Regions from separate parts of the Geobacillus sp. LEMMY01 genome, predicted to be linked through region 3. Evidence: riboswitches for the same ligand, from Rfam matches in the RefSeq annotation. Region 3 holds a riboswitch; each other region holds the start of a gene.
The links. Region 3 has a riboswitch for S-adenosylmethionine ahead of mtnW (2,3-diketo-5-methylthiopentyl-1-phosphate enolase). Riboswitches for the same ligand answer to the same signal wherever they lie in the genome.
Positions count from the first base shown of each region.

Region 1: another riboswitch for S-adenosylmethionine. It lies ahead of B1A75_RS04000 (bifunctional homocysteine S-methyltransferase/methylenetetrahydrofolate reductase); the one in region 3 lies ahead of mtnW (2,3-diketo-5-methylthiopentyl-1-phosphate enolase).
Region 2: another riboswitch for S-adenosylmethionine. It lies ahead of metK (methionine adenosyltransferase); the one in region 3 lies ahead of mtnW (2,3-diketo-5-methylthiopentyl-1-phosphate enolase).
Region 4: another riboswitch for S-adenosylmethionine. It lies ahead of B1A75_RS07555 (methionine ABC transporter ATP-binding protein); the one in region 3 lies ahead of mtnW (2,3-diketo-5-methylthiopentyl-1-phosphate enolase).

Region 1 covers NZ_MVKA01000005.1:68,836-76,171, reverse strand. The annotation lists gene B1A75_RS04030 (iron-containing alcohol dehydrogenase) at 1-1,010, opposite strand, end outside; gene B1A75_RS04025 (ABC transporter substrate-binding protein) at 1,200-2,273, opposite strand; gene B1A75_RS04020 (ABC transporter permease) at 2,274-3,077, opposite strand; gene B1A75_RS04015 (ABC transporter permease) at 3,074-3,883, opposite strand; gene B1A75_RS04010 (ABC transporter ATP-binding protein) at 3,880-4,941, opposite strand; gene B1A75_RS04005 (zinc ribbon domain-containing protein) at 5,278-5,661, shown strand; SAM riboswitch class I at 5,775-5,877, shown strand; gene B1A75_RS04000 (bifunctional homocysteine S-methyltransferase/methylenetetrahydrofolate reductase) at 5,947-7,336, shown strand, end outside.
Region 2 covers NZ_MVKA01000011.1:79,872-87,207, forward strand. The annotation lists gene B1A75_RS07395 (MDR family MFS transporter) at 1-1,010, opposite strand, end outside; partial or broken gene B1A75_RS20210 (glycogen biosynthesis protein GlgD) at 1,122-1,286, opposite strand; gene B1A75_RS07405 (YtzC family protein) at 1,366-1,629, opposite strand; gene mnmM (tRNA 5-(aminomethyl)-2-thiouridylate-methyltransferase MnmM) at 1,924-2,511, shown strand; gene B1A75_RS07415 (tetraprenyl-beta-curcumene synthase family protein) at 2,569-3,651, opposite strand; gene B1A75_RS07420 (gamma carbonic anhydrase) at 3,812-4,360, shown strand; gene metK (methionine adenosyltransferase) at 4,383-5,594, opposite strand; SAM riboswitch class I at 5,724-5,838, opposite strand; gene pckA (phosphoenolpyruvate carboxykinase (ATP)) at 6,057-7,336, shown strand, end outside.
Region 3 covers NZ_MVKA01000007.1:81,420-88,755, reverse strand. The annotation lists gene B1A75_RS05145 (carbon-nitrogen family hydrolase) at 1-594, opposite strand, end outside; gene B1A75_RS05140 (pyridoxal phosphate-dependent aminotransferase) at 692-1,879, shown strand; SAM riboswitch class I at 1,964-2,072, shown strand; gene mtnW (2,3-diketo-5-methylthiopentyl-1-phosphate enolase) at 2,144-3,385, shown strand; gene mtnX (2-hydroxy-3-keto-5-methylthiopentenyl-1-phosphate phosphatase) at 3,382-4,044, shown strand; gene B1A75_RS05125 (methylthioribulose 1-phosphate dehydratase) at 4,041-4,673, shown strand; gene B1A75_RS05120 (1,2-dihydroxy-3-keto-5-methylthiopentene dioxygenase) at 4,708-5,250, shown strand; gene B1A75_RS05115 (ZIP family metal transporter) at 5,296-6,030, opposite strand; gene B1A75_RS05110 (MarR family winged helix-turn-helix transcriptional regulator) at 6,250-6,699, shown strand; gene B1A75_RS05105 (phosphate propanoyltransferase) at 6,787-7,336, shown strand, end outside.
Region 4 covers NZ_MVKA01000012.1:13,410-20,745, reverse strand. The annotation lists gene sufC (Fe-S cluster assembly ATPase SufC) at 1-175, opposite strand, end outside; gene B1A75_RS07575 (carboxymuconolactone decarboxylase family protein) at 411-773, opposite strand; gene B1A75_RS07570 (hypothetical protein) at 949-1,140, shown strand; gene B1A75_RS07565 (MetQ/NlpA family ABC transporter substrate-binding protein) at 1,268-2,119, opposite strand; gene B1A75_RS07560 (methionine ABC transporter permease) at 2,134-2,802, opposite strand; gene B1A75_RS07555 (methionine ABC transporter ATP-binding protein) at 2,792-3,820, opposite strand; SAM riboswitch class I at 3,911-4,020, opposite strand; gene B1A75_RS07550 (sterol-binding protein) at 4,094-4,441, opposite strand; gene B1A75_RS07545 (thioredoxin family protein) at 4,598-4,912, opposite strand; gene B1A75_RS07540 (toprim domain-containing protein) at 4,909-5,268, opposite strand; gene gcvH (glycine cleavage system protein GcvH) at 5,664-6,047, opposite strand; gene B1A75_RS07530 (arsenate reductase family protein) at 6,142-6,519, opposite strand; gene B1A75_RS07525 (acyl-CoA dehydrogenase family protein) at 6,658-7,336, opposite strand, start outside.

The DNA.
Region 1 (7,336 bases), on a different contig from region 3:
TGTGGCACCCCAATATCCTCTGCCAATTGTTTTACATATTCAATTGTTTTTCTTCCCGCTTCCATATAAGACATGCCACGAGTATCCATTCCGAGAAAACAAGCAATATCAGCAAATTTTTTCGGATTCGCCAACAGATTGAACTCCATCACATGCGGAAGCAATATAGAGTTTATATCCCCATGAAGAAGAGGATACCTTCCCCCGACAGCATGGGACATTGCATGAACAGCGCCTAAAATCGCGTTAGAAAAAGCCAATCCTGCCTGCAAACTCGCCATTGCCATATTGGTTTTTGCCTCTTGGTTGATTTTAGAGGCGACAGAAGGGCGCAAATATTTTCCTACTAAAGAAATAGCGTTTTGAGCTTGAACGTCTGTAAGCGGTGTAGCTGCTAGACTTACATACGCCTCAATGCCATGCGTTAAAACATCTAATCCTGTTGAGGCAGTTAAATGAGCGCTTTTTGTCGACAATGTTTCTGGATCAATAATTGCAATATCAGGAATAAGAGATCGGGAAATGATCGTCATCTTTTTTTTCTCTTTTGTATTAACAATAACAGAAAATTGGGATACTTCTGATCCTGACCCTGCTGTTGTTGGAACCATCACTTGAGGAGGAAGGGGCAATTGAATTTTATCCACTCCCTCATATTCATGAATTTGTCCCCCGTTTGTAGCAAGAATGGCGACAGCCTTTGCGGCATCAATAGAACTGCCTCCACCGATTCCAATGATAGCATCGCATTCATTCTCAAGATATGCTTCACAGCCTTTTTTTACTTCTTCGTCCTTTGGATTTATTGTTACATCACAAAATGTCGTGTATTTTAATCCTACTTGCCTGCAACTCTTAATGACAACATCGAGCCAACCAGCTTCCGTAACACCTGGATCGCTGACAATCAACACATTTGTCGCACCAAGCCTTAGACAACTTTCCCCTACTTGATGAATGGAACCGTTACCAAAAATCACTTCGGGCATCACGAACTTATGAATGTTCATCCTCGTGCCCCCTTATTGGCCATCTGCATTTTATTGCTCAACAACCTTATGTTTTAAGCACTCATTCGACATCCCGGATGAGAAATCCTCCTGATTTTCTGCAGGAGAAGGAGAAATGAGAAAGCGAGCGCCAACCCTCGTGAATGAAGGCGTACGCTCGCTTCGCCGATAGAACGCTGCTTCGTTTGTTTATTTTTGCTGCATCTTAAACTCCAAAAACAGCTCGTTGTAGTAGGCGAGCATTCGCTTTCCTAAGTTTTCGTACACTTCGAGATGCCCTGCTGAATCCAAATCGGGGTAAAAGCGCCGATCGCCCGCGATGTCTTTTGGCAAATAGGCAAGCGCCTTTTTATTCGGCGTCGAATAGCCGACATACTCGGCGTTTTGCGCCGCGTGTTTCGGGTCGAGCATAAAATTGATAAACGCGTGCGCTCCTTCGATGTTTTTCGCTGTTTTCGGAATGACCATGTTGTCAAACCATAGGTTGGATCCTTCTTTCGGCACGACATAGTCGAGCTTGTCGTTTTCGGAAATAATTTCCGCCGCATCACCCGACCAAACGACGCCAATGGCCGCCTCTTCATTAGCGAGAAGCAGCTTGATTTCATCGCCGACAATCGCCTTCACATTCGGCATGAGTCGATCGAGTTTCCGCTTTGCTTCTTGCAAATGGGCTTTGTTCGTATCGTTAAGCGAATAGCCGAGGCTGTTTAACGCCATCCCCATCACTTCCCGCGCCCCATCGACAAGCAAAATTTGATTGCGCAAGTCCGGATCCCATAAGTCGTTCCAGCTTGTGATTGTCTTGCCGCCAAGCATCTCGCGGTTGTAGACGATGCCGACCGTTCCCCAAAAATACGGCACTGAATACCGGTTGTGCGGGTCAAACGGCAAGTTGAGGAACCGCGGTTCGATATATTGTAAATTCGGCAGCTTGTCGTGATCGAGCGGCAACAGCAGGTTTTCCTCGATCATTTTGCTGATGGCGTAGTCCGATGGAACGGCGACATCAAACGTCGCCCCGCCTTGGGCGATTTTCGCCATCATCGCCTCGTTGGAATCGAACGTTTGGTAAATCACTTTCCACCCTGTCTCTTTTTCAAACTCTCGAATGAGCGCAGGGTCGATGTAATCGCCCCAGTTGTAAACGGTCACCGTTTTGCCTCCGCCGTACCCTTCCGCTTCGTTCAACCGGTGGGTGATGAACATGAGGACGAACGCCGCGATGAACACGGCCGCAAACCCTTGGACAAGCCGTTTCACCTACTTTCGCCCCCCTATCCCGTACATTCGGCCGCCTTTTTGGCTGAGCACATAATAACCGATGACAAGCAGCATCGTAAATAAAAATAGCAGCGTCGACAGCGCATTGATCGATAAGGAAATGCCCTGGCGCGCCCGCGAATAAATTTCCACCGATAGAGTCGAGAAACCATTTCCCGTGACAAAAAACGTCACGGCAAAGTCATCGAGCGAATACGTAAGCGCCATGAAAAAGCCCGCCCATATGCTTGGCGCCAAAAACGGCAGCACGACGCTTGACAGCACTTGCCAAGGCCCTGCTCCTAAATCTCTAGCCGCATCAATCAGCGTCGGGCTCATTTCCTCGAGTTTCGGCAGCACCATCAACACGACAATCGGCACGCTAAAAGCAATATGAGACAACAGCACGGACGTAAACCCAAGCTTGATGCCGGCCACCGTAAACAGCAGCAAAAACGAAGCGCCGATGATGACATCCGGGCTGACGATCAGCACGTTGTTGAGGGCAAGAAGGGCGTTTTTCGTCCGCTGCCGCTTGACATAGTAAATGGCCAATGCCCCAATGACGCCTAAAATCGTCGCGATCGCCGCGGACAATAAGGCGATGACAAGCGTATTCAGCACGATCATCAACAATCGATCGTCCGACAATACATCGCGGTACCATTCCAAGGTGAACGATTGAAAATCGTGCATCGCTCCGCCGCTGTTGAACGAATAATACATCAAATACACAATCGGCGTATACATCACGGCAAACACAATCAAAAGATACACGCGCCCCCACCAATGCGTCCGTTTCATCGGCTTCCCTCTTTCCTTCCGGTTCCTGTCAGGACGACAATGACGGCCATCGCCGCCATTAAAACAACCGCGATCGTCGCCCCCATCCCCCAATCTTGCGTGACAAGGAAGTGCTGCTCAATAGCGGTGCCAAGCGTAATGACGCGGTTGCCTGCGACAAGGCGCGTAATCATAAACAATGACAGCGCCGGGATGAACACCGCTTGGCAGCCGGCCTTCACCCCGCCAAGCGTGAGCGGGAAGACGACGCGGCGGAACGTCGTCCAAGCCGAAGCGCCCAAATCGCGGGCGGCATCAATGAGTGACGGCGGCAATTCTTCAAGAGCATTAAAAATCGGCAGCACCATAAACGGAATAAAAATGTACACCGATACAAACACAAAGCTGAAATCGGTAAACAACAGCTGCCGCGGCCCGACGCCGAGCGTCTGCAACAGAGCGTTGGCCAACCCGTACGTGCCGAACAGCCCTAAAAACGCATACACCTTCAGCAGCAAATTCACCCACATCGGCAAAATAAGCAACAACAGCCATAACTGCTTGTGCCTCGTCTTTGTCAGCCAATAGGCGGTTGGATAGCCAATCAACAGCGACACAAGGGTAATCAAAAACGCGTACCAAAACGAATACGCCATCATTTTCAAATAAATGGGCGTCAACACTTTTTCATAATTCGCCACCGTCCAATGTCCGTCTATATCCAAAAACGATTCATATAATAAAAAGACGATCGGAGCGATGACAAACAACACCAACCAAATGCCATAAGGGACTAAATACCAGTTCCGCCACGCCCGTTCCGTCATGCGCCCTCATCCTCCCTTTCGACTCGCATGACGTGAATCGCTTCCGGTTCAAAACGAAGGCCGACCGTTTCCCCGACTTCCGCCTTTTTCGTCGAATGGACAAGCCATTCGTTGCCGTTTTCATCGTAGCCGCAAATTTCGTAATGGACGCCTCGGAATAAGAGCGAATCAACACGAATGACAATCTGGCCGTCTCCCGGCGCCACGAGTTCCAAATCTTCCGGGCGGATGACGACGTCGACCGGTTCGTTAGGCGCAAAACCGCGGTCGACACACTCAAACCGCTTGCCCGTGAACTCGACCAGAAAATCTTCGATCATGCGCCCCGATAAAATGTTCGATTCACCGATAAAATCGGCGACAAACCGGTTGATTGGTTCATCGTAAATCTCTTTTGGTGTCCCAAATTGCTGAATTTTACCTTTATTCAGAACAAAAATGTAATCGGACATCGCCAGCGCTTCTTCTTGATCATGCGTGACAAAAATAAACGTAATGCCCAATCGGCGTTGGAGCTCACGCAATTCGTACTGCATTTCCGTGCGCAGCTTCAAATCCAAGGCCGATAGCGGCTCATCCAAGAGCAAAACTTCTGGCTCATTCACAATCGCCCGCGCAATCGCGACGCGCTGGCGCTGACCGCCGGACATCTCTTGAATGCGGCGGCGCTCATAGCCTTCCAAGTTGACAAACCGGAGCGCTTCGCTCACTTTTTGGCGGATGTCCGCTTCTTTCATTTTTTTAATGCGCAAGCCAAAGGCGACATTTTCAAATACGTCCAAATGCGGGAACAAGGCGTAATCTTGAAAAACGGTATTGACTTGCCGCTTGTTCGGCGGGACGTGATGAATCGGCTTTCCATGGAAATAAATCGTTCCTTGCGTCGGTTCGATAAACCCCGCAATCAGCCGCAAAATCGTCGTCTTCCCGCACCCTGACGGGCCAAGCAGCGTATAAAACTTCCCGCGCTCCATCGCAAAACTCACATCATCCAATACCACCATGCCGTCGTATTCCTTTGTCACTCGCTCGAAGCGGATGATCTCTTCCCCGTTCACTTCCAGCCCCCCGTCTTCTTCATCTCCATCATTCCTAATTAGAACATAGAGACAATGAAAGTGCAATGACAAAACGATCGTTGAACGGTCTTCCCACCCATGCCAATGCTTAAGAAGCGAAAAATGGTCGACGATGCAATTGATAAGGCAACATACCGCCCGTTTTCCTCTCTTACAGAAGCTTGTCTGTCAGACATAATCAAGGGAGCGGAAAATGAATCCAATGAAAAGTCTAATATTTTGGCCTCTATCTGCTCAAACGTTTCTATTGAACATGGCAAAAACCAATTTTTTCTATTATAATATATCTATGAATTCTGTTAGGGAGGAATGAAATTGAAAAGCATTAAACCCGGCCGCGGCCCGTCGATGCAAGGACTCTTCGGCAGCATCGCCGCTGTGTTGTTCGGCATCTTTTGGATGGTGATGGCATTCTCCATCACCGCGGACTCGCCGTTTCCCGCCGCCCACTTTTTTCCGTTTTTCGGCCTTGTCGTCATCGCCATCGGCGTATTTCAAGCGTTTTACCATTACAAAAATGCGACGGGAAAACAACGCATGTCCTTATTGGACATTGTCGACAGCGAGGAAGAGCCCGACCCGCTGAACGTCCGATTTGGAAGCCATAAACAGCCAAACAAGCATTGCCCTCATTGCGGCGGGCATGTGCAGCACAATTTCCAATTTTGCCCCCGATGTGGGAAAGCGCTTCTCCCTTGATCCGAGAAATTCTTTTTTGAAATTTCCTTGCTTCACCGTATTGAATAATTTCGAAAAATACATTAAATTATATAGTAATCATCAAAACGCTACCGCACAATTGCATACGGATATTCTTATCAAGAGAGGGGGAGGGACTGGCCCGGTGAACCCTCAGCAACCTGGCCCGCGGCCAAGGTGCTAAATCCAGACAGGCGGAAGCCTGGAAGATAAGAAGAAGCGAATGAAAAGTCTTCTTCTTAGAAGGCTTTTTTCTTTTACTACGGAGAAACGGGGGAATCGAACGTGGGATTGCTGGATGAGTTGAAAGAACGCATTCTCATCGCTGACGGAGCGATGGGGACGCTTCTATATTCGCACGGCATTGACCGTTGTTTTGAAGAATTGAATCTATCCAATCCAGATGAAATCGTTCATATTCACGAGGCGTATATCGCCGCAGGCGCCGACGTCATTCAGACGAATACATACGGCGCCAACTACGTCAAACTCGCCCGCTACGGCCTTGAAGATGAGGTGCCGGCCATCAACCGCGCGGCGGTGCGGCTCGCCAGGCAAGCGGCAAACGGACGGGCATACGTGCTCGGGACGATCGGAGGGCTGCGCACGTTAAACAAAAGCGTCGTCACGCTCGAAGAAGTGAAGCGGACGTTTCGCGAGCAGCTGTTTGTCCTGCTGGCTGAAGGGGTCGACGGCGTGCTGCTGGAGACGTATTACGATTTGGAAGAGTTGGAGACGGTGCTTGCCATCGCCCGCAAAGAGACCGACTTGCCGCTTATCGCTCACGTCTCGCTCCATGAAGTCGGCGTCTTGCAAGATGGCACGCCGCTCGCGGACGCCCTTGCCCGCCTAGAGGCGCTCGGGGCCGATGTCGTCGGACTGAACTGTCGTCTCGGTCCGTATCATATGCTTCGGTCGCTCGAGGAAGTGCCATTGCCGGAACGCGCCTTTTTGTCGGCGTATCCGAACGCCAGCCTTCCGGATTACCGCGATGGGCGGCTTGTCTATGAGACGAACGCTGAATATTTCGAGGAAACGGCCAAAGCGTTCCGCGACCAAGGGGTGCGCTTGATCGGCGGGTGCTGCGGCACGACGCCGAAACATATCGAAGCGATGGCAAAAGCGCTCTCCGACCGAACGCCGGTGACGGAAAAAACGGTGAAACGGCGCGCGGTGTCTGTATCAGTGCAAGCGGAGCGGCCCGCCCCATCTCCCCTTCCCGAGCTTGCCCGCACGCGCCGCTCGGTCATTGTGGAGCTGGATCCGCCGAAAAAATTGGGGATTGACAAGTTTCTTGCCGGGGCGAAAGCGCTCCATGACGCCGGCATCGATGCGCTGACGTTGGCCGACAACTCGCTCGCCACGCCGCGCATCAGCAACGCCGCTGTCGCCACGATCATCAAGGAGCGGCTCGGCATCCGCCCGCTTGTGCATATTACATGCCGCGATCGCAATTTGATCGGCTTGCAGTCGCATTTGATGGGCTTGCATACGCTCGGCATCACCGACGTGCTCGCCATTACCGGCGACCCGTCGAAAATCGGCGACTTCCCAGGGGCGACGTCGGTGTATGATTTATCATCGTTCGATTTGATCCGCTTGATCCGCCAGTTTAACGAAGGGCTGTCGTACTCGGGCAAACCGCTTGGGCAAAAAACGAACTTCTCGATCGGCG
Region 2 (7,336 bases), on a different contig from region 3:
CCGTTGACGATTCCTTGGTAAAACCCGGCTTTCCCCGGCGGCGCCCATTCGTTCACCGCGGCCGGAATCGCCGGCCAGACGATCATCTCGGCGATCGTGAGCACAATCATGGACGCGGCAAACTCAGCAAACGAATGCGCCCCCAACAGCATGGCAAACGAAACGGCGAAAATAAGAAAACCGATCACGATTTGCCGCTTCAACGTCGGCATGAAGCGGCGGATCACCCGCGCCAGCGCCGGCTGGCCGAAAACGATCAATGCGCCGTTGATCGTCCAAAGCAAGCTGTACTGCCCGACCGGTATCCCGAGCTCGCGCGTATAGGCGGCGATCGTCGTCGACCATTGGACATAGCTCAACCAGCACAGTCCATAGCCGGCGCAAAGGAGGGCGAGCGCCCAGCCCACGGCGCGGGATGGCGCTCTTTCCGCTTCTCCGGATCGTTTCTTTCTCAGCGGCGGCAAAATCGGAACGCGGCGCAACCCGGCTACAACCGTAAACAAAAACGCGGCATACAACAAAAGATTGGCGAAAAAAACGAGCGAGAACGAATATGAAGCGACAAGCCCGCCAAGCGCCGAACCGACGGCGACGCCGATGTTTTGCGCGACATACAAGGCGTTGAACGCCCGCCGCCCCCCGTCCGGCCAAATCGCCCCGGCGTACGCCGACGCCGCCGGAAAGACGACGCCGCTGCCAATGCCGACAAGCGCCAAAAACACCGCATAATGCGGCCAACCGTGCCAAACGTTCAACCCCGCAAGCGCGGCCATCGTCAACACCGCCCCGGCCAACAAAACGCGAAACCCGCCGATCCGGTCAAATAAAAAGCCGCCAGCCAAGCTGCCGATGACACTTCCCCCAGAGTTGAGCATGAGCACGACACCAGCGACAGCGAGCGGCTGGCCGAGCTGTTCGTGCAAATAGATCGTGTTTAGCGGCCATAGAAACGACGCCCCTGTCACATTGAGCGCCATGCCGACAAGCAGCCACCAAAGAGCGCGGGGCATCGGCCATCATCCTTTTCTGGCTTTTATTTTGAGTTCCGAAATAATTGTAGGGGGAAACGCGAAAAAAATCAATAAAAAATAAGGAGCGGCATCCGCCCCTTTGGCTTGTCGTCACCCGTTCCGCTGCTTGGAGCGGATCGGTTGGCCGCCCGTTTCCTCGTATTGCTTTTTCGCCAGCTTCACCGGGTCAAAGTCTTAACCAAGCTCCAAATCGTTATTGTTTTGGCCGTTGCGTGTTTTTTGTTCCGGATTCGTTTGTTTCAGGCGTCGCTTCATGTCGTGTTCCTCCTCGTTTCAGCGGTCAAGCAAACAGATGCCGTTTGGCAACATGATCGCCATGCGTTCGCTTCCCGTTTCAGCGGTCAAGCAAAATCATGTCGTTTTGCAATTGCTCCAGTTGGAGCCGCATCCGATGCAGCTGCTCGCGCTGCTGGGCGTTGCAGCTTCGCGCCAAGTGCGCCAAATCGATGACCGTCTGCTCGAGCATCTGCTGGGCGTTTGTGTATTCGGTGATGTTGTAATGCTCCTGCTTTTGCGCTTCCGTATATTGCTCTTTCGCGTAGCGGATCACATCTTCACACCGCTGCAAAAATTCCTCAACAGATTGTCTTGTTGCCATCTGCTCACCTCGTTTCGTGATGTTCCCTCATGTTTACTATGCGCCGCATAGGCTGGCCGTATCACGCCAATGATTGGCAGCGGTCGATTTTCCATGAAGTTTTTGTTACAATGCCGACGTGAGGATCTTCGTTCAGCTCGATCAGGCCGATGTCGGTCAGCTCAAGGGTTTCCGCCATGCTGGCGTAGAGGATGGGGCGGCTAGAGGGAGAAAGCGATGGCGCCCGACATCTTTGGCCGCAGCGCCATACCCGCCAACGTAAACGATGAAACGATCGCAAGGAGGGCCCAACCGATGGCTTTGATGAACATTTTGCCGTTTGCCCGCTTTTTGCTTGATCAAGCGGTCAACGAAGGCGACATCGCCGTCGACGCGACCGTCGGCAACGGGCACGACACCGTGTATTTGGCTCAACGCGTCGGGGATTTCGGCCATGTGTTCGGCTTTGACATTCAGCCTGAGGCCATCACCGCCGCTTCCGCCCGCCTCGCGGAACATGGGCTATGCGGGCGGGCGACGTTGTTTCAACGAAGCCATAGCGAAATGCTTGAGGCGCTTCCCGCCGATGTACACGGGCGCATCGCCGGCGCGGTGTTCAACCTCGGCTATTTGCCGGGCGGCAATAAGCAAATCGTCACCGAGCCGGAATCGACGATCGAAGCGGTCCGCCAGCTGCTTTCCGTCATGAAGCCGGGCGGCGTCATCGTTCTTGTCGTGTACCACGGCCATCCGGAAGGAAAGCGCGAACGCGACGCGCTCCTTGATTACGTCCGCTCTCTTGATCAACGGCGCGTCCATGCCTTGAAATACGAATTCATCAATCGGCAAAACGACCCGCCGTTTTTGATCGCGCTCGAGAATCGGGCGGATGGGGGCGCCTGAGTCCGTCCGGTCCGCTGACGAACCGCTGCCCTTGCCAATACAAGCAAACGACCGCCCTTATGAAAAGGACAGCCGTTTTTGCCGCTCCTGCCAAAAGCGGTATGCTTTTCCGTTCCAATAGAAAAACTGCGACGCCGCCCCGCCGGCGCGGACGAGCCGGCGCGCCAGCCGGCGCAGCCCGCGCTGCTTTTTCACCTTGGCATCCGACAAATACAACCCAAGAAGCCCTCGGTGAATGAGGCGGTGAAACTCGCCGTGCGGAAGCGCGCCAACATGGCGGTCGGCCTCTTCGATGAAATGGCAAAGCCGCTCAAGCATCACCGTTTCATTCGGATAGTAAAAGCAAAAGTTTAAATCGCCGCCTTCCCGGTCTTCCTCCTGGTCGATCAAATAGTCGAGCAAAATGTGCAGCCCTTGAATGTATGGAAAATAGCCGTCGCGCACTTGTCTCGCCATCTCCGGCGGCAGCGATTCGCCAAACGCATAGGCGACGAGGCAGAAAATGCCGAGCGTCGAACCGGAGCAGGCGGAAAACTCATACCATTCCATCGGCGGCAAGGCGTCTTTGTATTGCGCGAACCATTTCTCAAGCCGCGGCACCCGCTCGTTGACATCGACGTGTTTATGCACTTGCAAGTCGCAATAATAGCCGGCCAATTCATGCAAAAACGGGGCGATCGTCTCATAATGGCGCGCCGTCTCGAGCACCTCTTGGCACGTGCGGACGAGCGCCGGCAAATAGCCGCCGTCTTCCTGTTCACGGCGATGGCGGTAATAGTTCGACGGCTCCGCGCCGATCGTCAAGGCGTCCGGCATCGAATCGTGCAAGGCGCGAAAGTCGAGCGGATCGAGCGAGGTGCTGCGGTCGCACAAATTATCCAAATAATCGCTGATCGTCTGGTAAGCAACGATAAAGCGGATGCAGGCCTCCATGTTTTCTCCGGCCAAGAGCGCCAAAATGGAGCCGCCTTCGCAATGGAACGTTTTCGAAGCGATGCTCGCGAGCGCTTGGCGCCGCAGCTCGGGGTCAGGGATGCGCTCCGCCCGCTGCCGCCAATAGGCAAGCTCGCGATGGACAAGCGGAAGCACGTCACGATACACCATTTTCATCAATGCGATTGGATGCGTCGGAATTTTCAATCAGCTCACCTCGGGGCAAAAACGATGCTCTTGTCTCCTAGTATTGCCATCCCCATCACCAGGGCAAACGAATCCAGCTGCTGTTCTCTTTCATTTACGATCCTTACTTTGTAAAATAAAAGTGAGCGGACTATTTTACATTAAGAAAGGAACGAAAGCGATGATTTACCCATACAAAGGCAAAACGCCGCAAATTGCCGCCTCCGCCTTTATCGCCGACTATGTGACGATCACCGGCGATGTCGTGATCGGCGAAGAGACGAGCATTTGGTTTGGCACCGTCATTCGCGGCGATGTGGCGCCAACGGTGATTGGCAACCGGGTCAATATTCAAGATAACTCAATTTTGCATCAAAGTCCACACAATCCGCTTATCATTGAAGACGGCGTAACAATCGGCCACCAAGTCATTTTGCACAGCGCCATCATCCGCAAAAACGCGCTCATCGGCATGGGCTCGATCATTTTGGACCGCGCGGAAATCGGGGAAGGCGCGTTTATTGGCGCCGGCAGTTTAGTGCCGCCGGGCAAAAAAATTCCGCCGAACACACTCGCCCTCGGCCGGCCGGCGAAAGTCGTCCGCGAGCTGACCGAAGACGACATCCGCGAAATGGAGCGCATCCGCCGCGAATATGTTGAGAAAGGGCAGTATTACAAAGCGCTGCAGCAACAGCGGACATCGTGCGCCAACAAAAAAGAGCTGCCGTGATCAGGCAGCTCTTTTTCTTTCATCACTTGTCCGCCAACGCCAGCGCTTGTTCTTTCAACAAGGCGGCTTTGTCGGTGCGCTCCCACGGCAGGTCGATGTCCGTACGCCCAAAATGGCCGTAAGCAGCCGTCTGTTTGTAAATCGGGCGGCGAAGGTCGAGCATTTTGATGATGCCCGCCGGGCGGAGATCGAAGTTGTTGCGCACGACCTCAATCAAAATGTCTTCCGACACTTTGCCGGTGCCGAACGTATCGATCGAAATCGAAACTGGGCGGGCGACGCCGATCGCGTAGGCAAGCTGCACTTCGCATTTGTCGGCCAGTCCTGCCGCGACGATGTTTTTCGCGACATAGCGGGCCGCATACGCCGCCGAGCGGTCGACTTTCGTCGGATCTTTGCCCGAGAACGCGCCACCGCCGTGGCGAGCGTAGCCGCCGTACGTATCGACGATGATTTTCCGCCCCGTCAACCCAGCATCCCCTTGCGGACCGCCGATGACAAACCGTCCTGTCGGGTTGATGAAATATTTCGTGTCCTCATCAAGCAGCTCCGCGGGCACGACCGGCTTGATGACCTGTTCTTTAATGTCGCGTTGGATTTGGTCCTGCGTAATTTCCGGATGATGCTGCGCGGAAACGACGATCGTATCGACGCGCACCGGTTTGCCGTTTTCATCGTATTCGATCGTCACTTGCGTTTTCCCGTCCGGCCGCAAGTACGGCAAGACGTCCGTTTTGCGCACTTCCGCCAATCGGCGCGCCAAGCGGTGCGCAAGCGAAATCGGCAGCGGCATCAATTCTTCCGTCTCATTGCAAGCGAACCCAAACATCAACCCTTGGTCGCCGGCGCCGATCGCTTCAATTTCCTCGTCAGTCATCTGACCTTCGCGCGCCTCGAGCGCCCGGTCAACCCCCATCGCAATGTCCGGCGATTGTTCGTCAATCGACGTCAGCACCGCGCACGTATCGGCGTCAAATCCGTATTTGGCGCGCGTGTAGCCGATTTCGCGAACCGTATCGCGGACGATGCGCGGAATGTCCACGTATGTTGATGTCGTGATTTCCCCGCTCACGAGCACCAGCCCGGTCGTGACGCTCGTTTCGCAGGCGACGCGGGCGTTCGGGTCTTTTTCCAAAATGGCATCCAAAATGGCGTCGGAAATTTGGTCGCAAATTTTATCCGGATGTCCTTCCGTCACAGACTCTGAAGTAAACAAGCGGCGTTTGGCTGACATTCGGTTTGTTTCCTCCTCTTGGCATAATGTGGCGACACGGAACTCATTTCCCTTTTTCCCTTCGCAATATAAAAAACCTTTCCTGTAACGGCTGAGGAAAGGTCAGAGCAATCGTATTGCTTCCTTTCACTCTTATCGTTCAAGGACTGCGCCTTGCCACAGGTTAGCACCATTTCACACATGTACAGTTGTGACGGTTGCTGGGCTTCATCGGGCCTGTCCCTCCACCGGCTCGGGATAAGAGTATCCGTTCAATGACTTATCATATCGCAACGGAATCGGCAAAGTCAACTATAGAAATTCATTTTTTATCATTTCCAGCCGCGAAAATTCTTTCCTCAAGGCAATCAACACAATGGGAAAAATAAAGTTTGAAAAACCCACACAATTAGTATGGACTATTAATAAAAATGTGTTATACTATTTTCAAGAGTGATTACAAAAAGAAGGCAGGTTTTGGATATGGGGATCGCAAACATGACAAATAAGCTTGATTTATTGCTACAAAAACCGTACGTGCATCATCAACTGTCCGTTGCCGAGCTCGTCGAGAAAGTGCTGCAGCGGAATGAAGGCCGGCTGACGCACACCGGGGCCGTCGCGGTGACAACCGGCAAGTACACGGGGCGGTCGCCGAAAGACAAATACATCGTCGAAGAACCGTCAACGAAGCAAACGATCGACTGGGGAGCGGTCAACCAGCCGATGTCTCCGGAGACGTTTGATAAACTGTACGACAAAGTGCTCGACTATTTAATGAATAAAGATGAACTGTTCGTGTTTAAAGGCTTTGCCGGCGCCGATCCGAAATACCGGTTGCCGATTCAAGTCGTCAACGAATTCGCCTGGCACAACTTGTTCGTCCATCAGCTGTTCATCCGGCCGAGCGCCGAGGAGCTCGCCGCGCATGAGCCGCAATTTACGGTGATTTGCGCGCCGAACTTTAAAGCCGACCCGAAAGTCGACGGCACGCGCTCGGAAGCGTTCATCATCATCTCGTTTGAACGGCGCACCGTGTTGATCGGCGGCACCGAGTATGCCGGCGAAATGAAAAAATCGATTTTCTCGGTGATGAACTATTTGCTGCCGGAACAAGGCATCCTGCCGATGCACTGCTCGGCCAACGTCGGCCAGGAAGGCGACGTCGCCCTCTTTTTCGGCTTGTCGGGAACGGGAAAAACGACGCTCTCGACCGACCCGAACCGCCGCTTGATCGGCGATGATGAACACGGCTGGTCAAGCCGCGGCATTTTCAACATCGAAGGCGGCTGCTATGCGAAATGCATCAACTTGTCGCGCGAGAAAGAGCCGCAAATTTTTGACGCCATCGGTTTCGGCGCGGTGCTCGAAAACGTCGTTCTCGATGACGCGACGCGGGTGCCCAATTACGACGACGGCACGCTGACGGAAAACACGCGCGCCGCCTACCCGCTTCAAGCGATCCAAAACATCATCGACCCGAGCGTCGCCGGCCACCCGTCCACGATCGTGTTTTTGACGGCTGATGCGTTCGGCGTCCTGCCGCCGATCAGCAAGCTGACGCGCGAACAAGCGATGTACCATTTCTTAAGCGGCTACACAAGCAAACTCGCCGGCACCGAACGCGGCGTCACCGAACCGGAAGCGACGTTCTCGACATGCTTTGGCGCACCGTTTTTGCCGCGCCCGGCCGTCGAATACGCGGAAATGCTCGGGCAAAAAATCGCCGAACACAACGTCCGCGTCTTTTTGGTCAACACCGG
Region 3 (7,336 bases):
GCAGGCGATGACGTAGCATTGGTTTTCAATCGCCCGCGCCATCAGGAGCGTCCGCCAATGGTGCAGGCGGGGAAGCGGCCATTCGGCGACGACAAAAAGCACTTCCGCCCCAGCCAAAACATGGGCGCGAATCCACTCCGGAAAGCGGATATCATAGCAAATGACCCCGGCGCATGAAAGCCCGTCGAGCGAAAACAAGCCTAAGCTGCTTCCCGGCTGCAAATACAAATGTTCATCCATCAATTGGAACAGATGGAGTTTGCTATATTCACTGACGATTTGACCGCTCCGGTCAGCTACGATCATCGTGTTCGTCACGCCGGTTGTTGTTTTTTTAGCGACCGAGCCGGCGACGAGATGGATGCTGTGTGCTTGCGCTAGGCGGGAGGCGAACGCTTTCGCCCGTTCGGCGCCTTCGTCGGCAATCTCATCTAGGCGCGTCAAATCGTAGCCGGTCGTCCATAATTCCGGCAGCACGATGATATTCGCGCCGTCCTTGACGGCCGATTCAATGGCGCTTTCCGCGCGCCGTTCGTTTTCGTTCGGGTCGCCAAACGCAATGTCAAGCTGAAGGCAGGCGATGCGGATCGTCATGAGTTTTCACCTCGAAAAAATTTTGCTTTACATTTTGCTTTTTACGATATATGATGTTGCACTAGAATTTCAAGAATTTTTTAAGAAGGTGTGGGCGATGACGATCGAAATTCCTTTTTCCGAGCTGCTTGAGCAGTTGCCGAAGCAATTTTTCGCCTCGCTTGTCGCGAAAGTCGGGGAGAAAATCAAGGCCGGATGCGACGTGATCAATTTAGGGCAAGGCAACCCGGATCAGCCGACGCCAAAGCATATCGTTGAGGCGATGCAGCGGGCGGCGGCCAATCCGAAATATCATAAATATTCGCCGTTTCAAGGCTACTTCTTTTTGAAAGAAGCCATCGCCGCGTTTTACGCGCGTGAATACGGGGTGAACATCGATCCAGACCGCGAAGTCGCCATTTTGTTCGGCGGCAAGGCCGGGCTTGTCGAGCTGCCGCTTTGCCTCGTCAACCCGGGCGATGTGGTGCTTGTCCCGGATCCGGGCTATCCGGACTATTGGTCGGGGATCGCGCTTGCCCGCGCGCGGATGGAAATGATGCCGCTTGTTGCGGAAAACGGTTTTTTGCCGGACTATGAAGCCATTCCGGCGGCAGTGGCCGACCGAGCGAAGCTCATGTTTTTAAACTATCCGAACAATCCGACCGGCGCGACGGCGACAAAGGAATTTTTCGCGGAGACGGTGGCGTTTGCCGCCAAGTACGGCATTGCCGTCGTGCACGATTTCGCTTATGGGGCGATCGGCTTTGACGGCCGGAAACCGGTCAGCTTCCTGGAAGTCGATGGGGCGAAAGACGTCGGCGTCGAAATTTATACGTTTTCGAAAACATACAATATGGCCGGCTGGCGTGTGGCGTTTGCCGTCGGCAACGAGCGGATCATTCGGGCGCTTGAGCTGCTTCAGGATCATTTGTATGTCAGCTTGTTCGGCGCCATCCAGGAAGCGGCCGCTGCTGCGCTCCTTGGTCCGCAAGATTGTGTCACGGAGCTGGTCGCATTGTATGAGGCGCGCCGCAATGCGTTCATCGCTGCGCTCTGCGAGATCGGCTGGGAAGCGCCGGCGCCATCCGGGTCGTTTTTCGCTTGGCTTCCGCTGCCAAAAGGCATATCATCCGCACAGTTTGCCGACATGCTGCTTGAGCGGGCGCATGTCGCCGTCGCACCGGGCATCGGGTTCGGCGAGCACGGCGAAGGGTATGTGCGCGTCGGCCTCTTGACCGATGAAGCGCGGCTTCGCGAAGCAGCGGAGCGGATCGGCCGCCTCGGATTGTTTGAAAAAAATTTTTGAAAAATGATTGACAACGCCAATCGGTGATGTCATAATTCAAAGTAAATTTGCCAATCGTTTGACAAGTGCATAAACAAGCAGGCTTTCTTATCAAGAGCAGGCGGAGGGACGAGCCCAATGAAGCCCGGCAACCGGCTTGGCGCGCGCCAAGCACGGTGCTAATTCTTGCAGCGGAAACGCTGAGAGATAAGAAGAGCGCCATGGATGAGTGACGCCTCTTCTTATGAAGAGGCGTTTTTATTTCGAGATTGAGAGGGATGAACGATGAGTGCAGTGATTGCAACGTATTTGCTTCATGATGAAACAGACATTCGGAAAAAGGCGGAAGGGATCGCGCTCGGCTTGACGGTTGGCACATGGACGGACTTGCCGGCATTAGAGCAAGAGCAGCTCCGCAAACATAAAGGGGAAGTCGTTGCGATCGAAGAGCTTGACGAAAGCGAGCGGGTAAACGCGTATTTCGGCAAGCGGCTGAAGCGGGCGATCGTGAAAATCGCCTACCCGACAGTCAACTTCAGCGCCGATTTGCCGGCTCTGTTGGTGACGACGTTTGGCAAATTGTCGCTTGATGGGGAAGTGCGGCTGCTTGATTTAGAGTTTCCGGATGAATGGAAGCAACAGTTTCCCGGGCCGCGCTTTGGCATCGCCGGCATTCGCGAGAAAGTCGGGGTGCATAACCGCCCACTGTTGATGAGCATTTTTAAAGGCATCATCGGCCGTGATTTGGCGTACTTGACGTCGGAATTGAAAAAACAGGCGCTCGGCGGCGTTGACCTGGTCAAAGACGATGAAATTTTGTTTGACAGCGAGCTGTTGCCGTTTGAAAAGCGGATCACCGAGGGCAAAGCGGCGCTTCAGGAAGTGTACGAACAAACGGGCAAGCGGACGTTGTATGCCGTCAACTTGACCGGCAAAACGTTTGCGTTAAAGGACAAAGCGAAACGAGCCGCCGAGCTTGGCGCCGATGTGCTGTTGTTTAACGTCTTCGCTTATGGGCTTGACGTGCTGCAAGCGTTGCGTGAAGACGAGGAGATTGCGGTGCCGATTATGGCTCACCCGGCGTTCAGCGGCGCCGTTACGCCGTCGGAGTTTTATGGGGTGGCTCCTTCACTTTGGCTTGGAAAGCTTTTGCGGCTCGCCGGCGCCGACTTTGTCCTGTTCCCGTCGCCGTATGGCAGCGTCGCCTTGGAGCGTGAGCAGGCGCTTGGCATCGCAAGGGCGCTCACCGACGACCAAGAGCCGTTCGCTCGGGCGTTTCCGGTGCCGTCGGCCGGCATTCACCCGGGATTGGTGCCGCTCATCATCCGCGATTTCGGCCTTGACAGCATCGTCAACGCCGGCGGCGGCATCCACGGCCATCCGGACGGGGCGATCGGTGGCGGACGGGCGTTTCGCGCGGCGATCGACGCGGTGCTGGCCGGCCGTCCGCTTCGTGCGGCGGCAGCAGAAAACGAAGCGCTGCAAAAAGCGATCGACCGCTGGGGCGTCGTTGAGGTGGAAGCATGACGAAACAGCTCGTTCTCTTTTGTGATTTTGACGGCACAATTACGGAAAACGACAACATCATCGCCATTATGAAACAGTTCGCTCCGCCGGAGTGGGAGGCGTTAAAAGACGACGTTCTCGCTGAGCGCATTTCCGTTCAGGAAGGAGTCGGGAAGATGTTTTCCCTCCTTCCGTCCACGTTGAAGGATGAAATTGTGGATTTCCTGCGGTGCACCGCCCGGTTGCGCGCGGGATTCCGAGAGTTTGTCGCGTTTACGAAAGAGCGGGGAATCCCGCTTTATATCGTCAGCGGCGGCATTGACTTTTTCGTCTATCCGCTGCTTGAAGGGCTCATTGAACCGGAGCGCATTTTTTGCAACGGCTCCGATTTCAGCGGCGAGACGATTCGCATTACATGGCCGCATGCGTGCGACGGTGAGTGCCAAAACGGCTGCGGCTGCTGCAAGCCATCGCTCCTTCGCAAGCTTGCCCGCCCGGACGGGTACCATGTCGTCATCGGCGATTCGATTACGGATTTAGCGGTGGCGAAGCAAGCGGATTACGTGCTGGCGCGCGATTTTCTGCTCCAAAAATGCCAAGAGCTCGGCTTGCCGCATGCGCCGTTTGCGACGTTTTTTGACGTGATTGATGCGTTGCAGCGAATGGAGGTGATCGTATGAGCATCGTCGTGAAAAAGTGGAACGAGCTCGCGGAAGTGAAAGCCGAGCTCGCCGCCCGCGACTGGTTTTTCGCGACAAGCGGCAATTTGTCGATCAAGGTGACGGACGACCCGTTGACGTTTTTGGTGACGGCGAGCGGCAAGGATAAGCGGAAGCAAACGGACGAGGATTTTCTGCTCGTTGACGCCGCCGGAAAACCGGCGGAGGACACGCACTTGAAGCCATCGGCCGAGACGCTCTTGCACGCGGAAATTTACGGACGGACGAATGCCGGCTGCGTCCTGCACGTTCATACCGTGGACAACAACTTGATTTCTGAACTGTATGCGCAAAACGGGGAAGCCGTTTTTTCCGGCCAAGAAATCATCAAGGCGTTCGGCATTTGGGAGGAAAATGCCGCAGTGCGCATCCCGATCATTGACAATTACGCCGACATTCCGACGCTCGCTCGGGAGTTTGCGAACTATGTTCATGGCGACGCCGGCGCCGTGTTGATCCAAAACCACGGCATCACGGTCTGGGGGCGTACGGCGTTTGAAGCGAAAAAACATTTGGAAGCATGGGAGTTTTTGTTCCGCTGGCAGGTGAAACGGCTGCTTTTGCAGCGGACCGGCCTGCCGGTTGGCTAATCCATATGCATTTTTCCAAAGGGGGATGTGAACAATGGCAGTCATCAAAGTGAGAAAAACGGGCCAAGTGATTGAAGGGGAAGAGAATGTGCGCGCGTTTTTGAACAGTCAAGGGGTGTTGTATGAACATTGGGACATCACGAAACTGCCGGAGCACTTGCGCGACAAATACGTACTTACGGATGAAGAAAAAAATGAAATTTTAGCGACGTTCAAAGATGAAATTGAAGATTTGGCGGCGCGCCGCGGCTACAAAACGTGGGATATCGTCGCCCTGTCCGACGCGACGCCGAACTTGGATGAACTGCTGAAAAAATTTGAACAAGTGCACATCCATACGGAAGATGAAGTGCGCGCCATTACGGCCGGCCATGGCATTTTCATCATCAAAGGCGACAAAGAAACCGGCTATTTTGATGTAGAGCTTGAAGCCGGCGACGTCATTTCCGTGCCGGAAGGGAATCCGCACTACTTTACGCTCATGGATGACCGTCGGGTCGTTGCTGTCCGCTTGTTTATCGACCCGTCCGGCTGGGTCGCTCATCCGTATGAAGAAAAAGAGGAAGCTGTCCAATAACAACGAACGCCCCGCTGCTTATATACAGGCGGCGGGGTGTTTTCGTTAAATCGATTGTGTTAGAAAAATCATAAACAAAATGCCGACAATAAACGCATACGTCGATGTCCGTTCATTTCCATCGCCATGGCTTTCGGGAATGAGCTCTTTGTAAATGATAAACAGCATCGCCCCGGCGGCAAACGCCAACCCGTACGGAACGAGCCCGCGAAAGAGGGAGGTTAAGTAAAAACCAAGCAACGATGTGACGATTTCCACCGCTCCGGTCAACGTGGCAATGAGAAACGCTTGAAAGCGGCCGATTTGCTGGTTGACTAAAAACAAAGCGACCAAAAACCCTTCCGGTGCATTTTGCAAGCCAATCGCCAGGGCGATTAAATTGCCGATTTGCGAAGAGCTGTCCGAGGCGTAGCTCACCCCGACCGACAGTCCTTCCGGAAGATTGTGCAAGGCAATGGCAGCAATGATGAGCATCGCTTTTTCATCAAATTGTAAGCCGCTTTTCGTATGTTCCAAGTCGATGTGAGGGACAGTCATTTCAAGCAGCGTCAATACGAGCACACCTGCCGCCAGTCCGATGGCCAGCGCACCAAAGCCGCCGGTACGCAATGCTTCGGGGATGAGGCTTTCCATCGAAGCCGCCATCATAATGCCGGCGGAAAAGGCCAGCAGCACGTCACGCCACCGGTGGGTGAGCGATTTGGCCATAAACAAAATCGGCACGGCGCCAAGCCCGGTTGATAAGGCGGAGAGCACGCTTCCGGCCAACACTTGGTTCATCCACTTCCCTCCCTGACACCCTTTCTCCTTCTTCACATATGCATCGTTCAGTGGAATGTGACAGTCGCCCAAGCGCCGACATATAATAAATTATCATAGCCGAAGCGAAAGCCGTTGGCGAGGAAAATGCATCATCGCGAACAAAAAACGGTTGCCCGGGAATTCGCTGTTCCAGTATAATGAAAGTAAGAAAATGTCAACTTTAAAGGGTTGGATGCTATGGAACAAAAGGAGCAGGCGTTGCAGCAGTCATTAAAATTATTCATCGTGTTATCGCGGGCATACCGGTCGATCAGCGACCAAGTAAACAAGTCGATTCAATCGTTCGGCGTCAATCCGACCGAATTTGCGGTGCTCGAACTGCTTTACCATAAAGGCGATCAGCCGCTCCAGCAAATCGGGGAAAAAATTTTGCTCGCCAGCGGCAGCATCACGTATGTCATCGACAAGCTTGAAAGCAAGGGGCTGATCATCCGCCGCGCCTGTGAGCGGGATCGCCGCGTGACGTATGCGTCGATCACCGACAGCGGCCGGCAGTTCATCCAGCGCGTGTTCCCCGAACATGCCGAGACCATCCATGAAACGGTGGCGGCGCTGACGCCGGAAGAAAAGGAACAGGCGATCGTGTTGCTGAAAAAATTAGGCTACGGCGCAAAAAGCAGAGACTGACCTCGCGTCAGTCTCTTTAATTTTGCTGAAAATGGATACGTTATATAAAGAAAATAACACTGCAAGAAAAAGGAGAGATCGCCATTGATGATTCCCGTTGGGGTGTCCAACCGCCACATTCATTTATCGAAAGAGCATATGGCGGCGCTGTTTGGCGAAGACGCCGAGCTGACGATGCTCAAGCCGCTGTCGCAACCCGGTCAGTTCGCCGCCAAAGAAACGGTGACGGTCGAAGGACCGAAAGGGAAAATCGAAAACGTCCGCGTCCTCGGCCCGGTCCGTTCGCTCACCCAGCTCGAGATTTCAAAAACGGACAGCTTTAAGCTCGGTGTCGCGCCGCCGGTCCGCTTATCCGGCGACATTGACGGGACGCCGGGCATCACGATTCACGGGCCGAAGGGGACAGTGACCGTCGACAAAGGGGTGATCATCGCCAAGCGGCACATTCATATGACGCCGAAAGATGCGGAAACGTTTGGCGTCCGCGACAAACAAGTCGTGAAAGTGAAAACACAAGGGGAACGGGCGCTCATTTTCGATGAAGTCATCATCCGCGTCAGTGAAGATTTTGCTTTAGATATGCACATTGACACGGATGAAGCGAACGCAGCTGGCTTGAAAACCGGCGATTATGTCG
Region 4 (7,336 bases), on a different contig from region 3:
CTGTCACTTCATATTTCGGATGGCCCATAATGGCCGATGCCAGCGTCGATTTCCCCGTTCCGTTCGGACCCATGATGGCGTGGATTTCCCCGCCTTTGACTTCCAAGTCAACTCCTTTTAAAATTTCTTTTCCCTCCACGGCGACGTGGAGATTGCGAATCGTCAAGACTGCCATGCAACATACCTCCAATTCCCGATTGAGAGTCATCCTAGCTCGCTGGTCTTCTAGCGATCGCTCATTCTCATTTTATTCTCATTACAATTTTATAACAAATGAAAACTGTCTGCAACTTTCCCGCTCTGTTTTCACTATGACCGTGTGAAAAAACAGCGCCTTTTATTATTTTACACGAAAACCGCAAGCTTGTACGAGTTTTTGCAAAAAAAAAAGACCCCGTTTTTTCCGGAGTCTAGTGAGTCGTCCGCAGCTCGCGGAGGCATTCTTGCACGAGCGTCACCGCCTGGCTCATCGCCGCCCCGCCGCCAAACGCGGCCGCCACCGCGCACGCTTCCAAAATTTCTTGTTCGGACGCTCCTTCATCGAGGCAGCCTTTCGCATGGTAAATCGTGCAATATTCATCCTGCGTCGTCAAGCTGATGCCAAGGGCGATCAATTGTTTTTCTTTTTTCGACAGCGCTCCCTCAGCAAAACAAGCTTCCGTAAATGCGTTAAACCGTTCCGCCACGTTTGGAAGTTTTTGGGTAAACACTCCAAGCCCTTCCTTGTAGTGGCGAAGCGCCGTTTCGACCGATGCATGTGTTCCGTTGTTCATCTCCGTTTTCCTCCTTTGTTCGTTTCTGCTGTTAGTATGCATGGAGGAAAACGAAATTAAACAACGAATAGTATTCAAAGCATGTGGAAACATCACCGTTTCGCTAACATAGATGGAACGTCATGATGAAAACCGCCTGTTCTGTTCAACTTCCATCATAATGGGAAAGGGGGAAATGCCATTGATTCGTTGGGTTGTCTTTGCCTTAACAGCCGCTGCCGCTTCGTTTTTGGCGTGGATCATCATCGGCAACACCCTCGGTGAACGAGGAGACGGCGCCTTCAGCTTAACGGCGGTGATCGCCCTGCAAAACTGCGTCATCATCGTGATGCTCGCCGCCGTACTGGCGCGCTTGAACGGCCGATGAGGCAGTGGAAAAAGCGGGTCGGCGGCGGCGTCCTCGCATTGAGAGCCGTTTTGAACTTTGCCGCTTTCTTCGTGTAAGGGGAGCGGCTTTTTGGGGACAAAAAAGAAACGGAAGCGAAACGCTCCCGTTATTGATTGTTTTCCGCCGCTGGAATGACGGCGCCGTGGTATTTTTCTTTAATGAAATCTTGGATTTCTTTCGATTGCAACACTTCGACAAGCGTTTTAATTTCTTTCCGGTTTTCATCGCCTTTGCGCACCGCAATAATGTTTACATACGGATTGTTTTTCGGCGACTCAACGGCGATCGGGTCTTTCGCCGGATCCAAACCGGCATCAAGCGCATAGTTGGCGTTGATCAGAACCGCATCACCTTCGCCGTTTTTGTAAATTTGCGGCAGAAGCCCGGCGTCGACATCGGCCTTAAATTTTAAATGCTTCGGATTTTCGATGATGTCATTGACCGTCGCTTTCGTTTTATCGACGCCCGGTTTCAATTTAATGAGCCCTTTTTCTTGCAGCATCGATAAAATGCGGCCATGGTCGGCGACCGAGTTGCTCATGATGATCGTCGCGCCGTCCGGCAGTTCTTCAATGCTTTTATATTTTTTCGAGTATAAGCCGATCGGCTCGATATGAATGCCGCCGGCGTTGACGAAATCATAGCCATATTCTTTCTTTTGCGATTCTAAATACGGAATGTGCTGGAAGTAGTTGGCATCAATTTCTTTATCCGCCAACGCTTTGTTCGGCAAGATGTAATCTTGGAATGTGATGATTTCCAAGTCAATGCCTTTTTTCTTCAAAATCGGTTTCGCTTTTTCCAAAATTTCCGCATGCGGCACGTTCGAAGCGCCGACTTTCAGTTTCACCAATTTGCCGTCTTCGCCGCCTTCCGCGTTGTCGTTATTGTTGCCGCCGCATGCCGCCAAAGCGAGCACAAGAATGGCAGCGAGCAAAACACCCAACCATTTCTTCATCGATCGTTCCTCCTTTATCGTTTATCTATTTTCGAAGTGACAAAGTCACCGATCAACTGAATGACAAACACAATGACTAGAACCAACACGGTCGCAATAAACGTCACATCGTTATGGTTGCGCTGGAACCCTTCCAAATACGCCAAGTTCCCAAGCCCGCCGGCGCCGACGACCCCAGCCATCGCTGTATAGCTGACGAGCGACACCGCAGTGACGGTAATGCCGGAGACAAGCGCCGGCAATGACTCCGGCAGCAACACTTTCCAAATAATCGTCCACGTTGAGGCGCCCATCGCTTGGGCTGCTTCGATGACGCCTTTATCAATTTCGCGAAGAGCGATTTCGACCATGCGGGCATAAAACGGCGCAGCCCCAATGACGAGCGCCGGCAGCGCCGCATTGGCGCCAAGCATCGTCCCGACGAGCCATTTCGTAAACGGAATGAGCAAAATAATTAAAATAATGAACGGAATGGAGCGGAAAATATTGACGAATGCGGCGATGACCGCATTGGCCGCCCGATTCTCCCATAGGTTGCCCTTTGATGTCAAAAATAAAAGCAATCCGAGAATGATCCCGAGGACGAAAGTGGCCGCCACCGCCACTCCCGTCATATACAGCGTCTCGACCGTCGCCGCCCACATCGTCTCCCATTGCACGTTCGGCAGGAGGTTAGCGAGCATCGTGAATCACCTCCACCGCCACTTGCTGGCGTTGAATATAGTCAAGCGCCCGGCCGATTTCATCCTTCGCCCCGTCGAAGTGCACGAACAGCACCCCATAGGCGCCTTGATGGGTTTGCGAAATTTTTCCTTGCAAAATGTTGACATCGACGGCAAACTGGCGCACCACTTCGGTGATGAGCGGCTTTCCGGCGGCCGCGCCGACGAACGTCAGCTGCGCGATCAGCCCGCTCGGGTATTGGCCAAACAAATGGGAAATCGCTTCTTCTGTCTCCTCCGGCTCGATCAGCTGCTTGACAAACCGTTTCGTAATCGGCTGCTTCGGATGGCGGAAGACGTGCAGCACTTCTCCTTGCTCAACGATTTTGCCGCTTTCCATCACCGCAACGCGGTCGCAAATTTTGCGGATGACGTGCATTTCATGGGTGATGATCACAATCGTGAGCCCGAGCCGCTTGTTGATGTCGACAAGCAAGTCTAAAATCGCATCGGTCGTCTGCGGGTCCAACGCCGATGTCGCCTCATCGCACAGCAAGACTTTCGGGTTGTTGGCGAGCGCCCGGGCGATGCCGACCCGCTGTTTTTGTCCGCCGCTTAGCTGCGACGGGTATGCATCCTCGCGCCCGGAAAGGCCGACAAGCTCGATCAATTCATCAACCCGCTTGTTCCGCTCCTCCTTCGGGACGCCGGCAATTTCAAGCGGAAAGGCAATGTTTTCCCGGACCGTGCGCGACCAAAGCAAGTTGAAATGCTGGAAAATCATCCCGATTTCTTGGCGCGCCTTGCGCAGCTCCCGACCTTTGATGCGCGCCATATCGCGCCCGGAGACGATCACTCGGCCGCTCGTCGGCTTCTCGAGCCCGTTGAGCAATCGGATGAGCGTGCTTTTCCCCGCGCCGCTGTAGCCGATGATGCCGAAAATTTCCCCTTCGCGAATCTCAAGCGACACGTGGTCGACGGCCGTGACCGAGCCGTTGGCGGCTTGATATATTTTCGTCACTTGTTCGAGTGTAATCATCGTTTCACCTTCCTTCCCCCAAGGCGGCAGAGCGCAAAAAGAAAACCTTTCTGCCCGCAGAGAACAGAAAGGTATTGTGCACCATTCCGTCTCTTATCTCTCAAAGCAGGCCGCTTTGTGTGAATTGGCACCATTTCAGCAGATGCGCTGACGGTTGCCGGGCTTCATTGGGCACATCCCTCCACCTCTCTTGATAAGAGCGCAACAATCGCCTATTCAATTGATTACGAGTGTGATTGTATCATTGCTTGTCGAATCGTGTCAACATATTTTTTATCCGACGTGCCGATACGGCTTGGCCAAATGGAGGAGCGACTCAAGCAGCAACATATGGCGGAAGCTTCCTGACACGTACACTTCACGCAGCCGGACGAGCTGCTGCAACTTCAGTTCGCCGTTTAGCAAGGACGCGAGCGCTTCTTTAGAGCCGCGCACCGTCAATGTTTTCCGTTCATCGTTTTCCATCCCTCTAGCGGCTGATTCCTTGCCGATCAACAGCAAGGCGGTTTCGTCATCGCTTTCAAACCGAACACACAGTTGCTCATCCGGCACAATCGGCAACAAATGGCGCAATACTTGCATCCGTTCCACGAACTGCCCGACCAATTCACGCACTTCCATTGAACATCCTCCCCCTATCTCTCCTTGTCTCCTTAATATTTCCATGCAAAGGGGGAAGAATCCTTTACAAAAATCTCGACAACCGTGATGGCGAAAAGGCACTAGTTTTGTCATTTCCCAAGAAATATGTCAAACGGCGTCAAAAAAAGCAAATCGTCAGTGCGGCAAACGGGCTTGAATCACTTCGTACAAATACGGAACGGAATGAAAGGCATACCACTTGCCTGCGATCGTTCCGTCCCTAAAAAGAAGCAGGCAAGGAACGCTTTCAATTTTCCACTCAGCCGCCTGCTCAGGGATATAGTTGATGTCCGTTTCGTAAAACGGCAGCGCCGGAAACAACTGTTCCACCACAACAAGCATTCGCTTCGCCAGCTGGCATGTACCGCACAGCGGTGTATACAAATAAAGGGCTAGGAGCGGCTCGTCTCTCACAACCCGTCTGATCTCTTTTCGGTCAATCGGTTTCACTCGCCTCTTCCTCTCATGAGCGATTCGATGCGGACGTCGAAATGAGCGCGCAACAGTACTTGCGCCAAATGCCAATGCGGGGCGGTCGCCACTTCGCGATACGCCCGGTCAATGTAAATATGCTCTGCCTCTGGAAACATACGGCGAAACTGCCGGCGCAATTTTTCCCCCGCCTCATCGGCATCGGCCAACACGTATACATCGTATCCTTCCAGCTCATCAGCCAGCTCCTCAAGGCGCGCATCACTGATCGTGCCGTTTGTGCAGACGATGACGACCGGTTCGTTCAGCACCGCCGCCACCTTTTGCTTGTCTGATCTCCCTTCGACGATGATCACTTTTTCCGTCCGTCGCATGTCCGACCCACCTAACTTCAAAGAGGATACTATTATTGTATGTCCTGCGCCGGCCAAATGTTGAAAAAGAAAAGCAACGGCCATCCACCGTTGCCTTCTTCACATCATCCCGCTTTCCCGTCACAATCGACATCTATTGCATCTTTTGATCCGGTTCAACGGTAGCGGTCGCGTCTTTCAACATTTTCATATCGGGTTGTCAACTCGACAGACGCCCCCGAAGCAGAAGGGCTGATCCGTCGCCCAAGCAGCCGAGCAAGCCGCCGGTCAGCTTTCCGGTCTCCCAGCCTGTACTATGGATGAACATCGGTGGCAGCGTCAGCGCGAGCACCTCTGTTCCATCAAAATTTAGTATGTATATCGGGTTCCGGAATCAAAGCGAAAGCGGCACGAACTTATCCTTCGTTGATCATCGCCTCGTATTGCTCGGCCGTCAACAAATTGTCGATTTCGCTCAAATCTTTCGGTTTGACGACGATCATCCATGCTTTGTCATACGGCGATTCGTTCACATATTCTGGATTGTCGTTCAGCGCCTCATTCACTTCGACCACCGTGCCGCTGACCGGCGCGTACAGTTCCGAAACGGTTTTCACCGACTCGACGCTGCCGAACGGCTCGTTCGCCGTCAGCTCCGTTCCAACTTCCGGCAGTTCGACAAAGACGATGTCGCCCAACTCCGATTGGGCAAAATCGGTGATCCCGATCCGCACGTTGTCTCCTTCCACGCGCACCCATTCATGTTCTTTCGAGTAACGAAGTTCTTTCGGCGTGTTCATCGAATCCCTCCATTGCGACAAAATGTATTCCTTTTCATCATAACCGATTTTCCGCAAAAACTCACCGAATCCGCCCTATTTCTCAAAAAATTTTTTATGTCGCCGCCGGCGGCCGCTGAGCGAAAAACGCCTCATACTCCTGTTCGCGAAATCCGACAACAACCCGCTCGCCATCCGTTAAAATCGGCCGTTTCACCAGCATTCCATCGGAGGCGAGCCAGTCAAGCATCTCCTCTTCCGAAGCGCGATCTAGCTGATCTTTCAGCCCGAGCTCGCGGTATTTCATCCCGCTCGTGTTAAAAAATTTCCTAAGCGGCAGCCCGCTTTGGCGGTGCAAACGGGCGAGCTCCTCTTTCGTGAGCGGCTCGTCGACTAAGTGCACCGTCCGCACGTCAACGCCGTGTTCATCGAGCCAACGCTTCGCCTTTCGGCACGTTCCGCATTTTGGATACCAATAAAACGTCAGCGCCATCGCCATTCCCCCTTTTTAACAGTGTTGGATGATCCATCATCCGCGGCCGAGTTGAGCGCTGTCACATCCGCTTCACCCAAACTGAACGCCCGCTTCTTATAACAAGAAGTACCAGGCCATGCCTGGTACTTCTCATTATCACACAATATACCGTTCCGCTTCAATGAGCGCGGCGGCCGCTTCGCGTTTTTTCGCGATCACGTTGATCGGCGTATGGCGCGTCAGCCGGCGGAGAGCTGCGAGCATCATCCGAAGCGTATCGCCTTGTTCGACGGCGACGAGTGTTTCTTTCGCATGGGCTTCAATTTCATTGAACGCTTCTTGGCAGAAAATTTGCGTATACAACACTTTTTGTTTGTTTTTCTCCTCACCGCTCGCTTGAATCGCTTTTTCCGTGCGCAACAAGGCTGACTCCATCGCGTAAATGTTCGAGACGATGTCGGCGATGTTGACAAGCACTTCTTGCTCTTCTTCAATGCGCTGGCCATACTTTTGCGCCGCTAAGCCAGCCACCATCAGGGCGATTTTTTTCGCGTTGCGCACAAGGTATTTCTCTTGATCAAGCACACCCGAACCCGGCTCTTCCGCCGTCATCATCATCAGCTCTTCTTGCAGCTGCTGCGCTTTTTGGAAGAGCGGCAACTCGCCTTTTACCGCCTTTTTCAAATACATGCCCGGCACGAGCAGGCGGTTGATCTCGTTCGTCCCTTCAAAAATGCGGTTGATGCGCGAATCGCGGTAGGCGCGCTCGATTTCGTACTCTTGCATAAAGCCGTACCCGCCGTGGATTTGCACGCCTTCGTCAACGATGTAATCG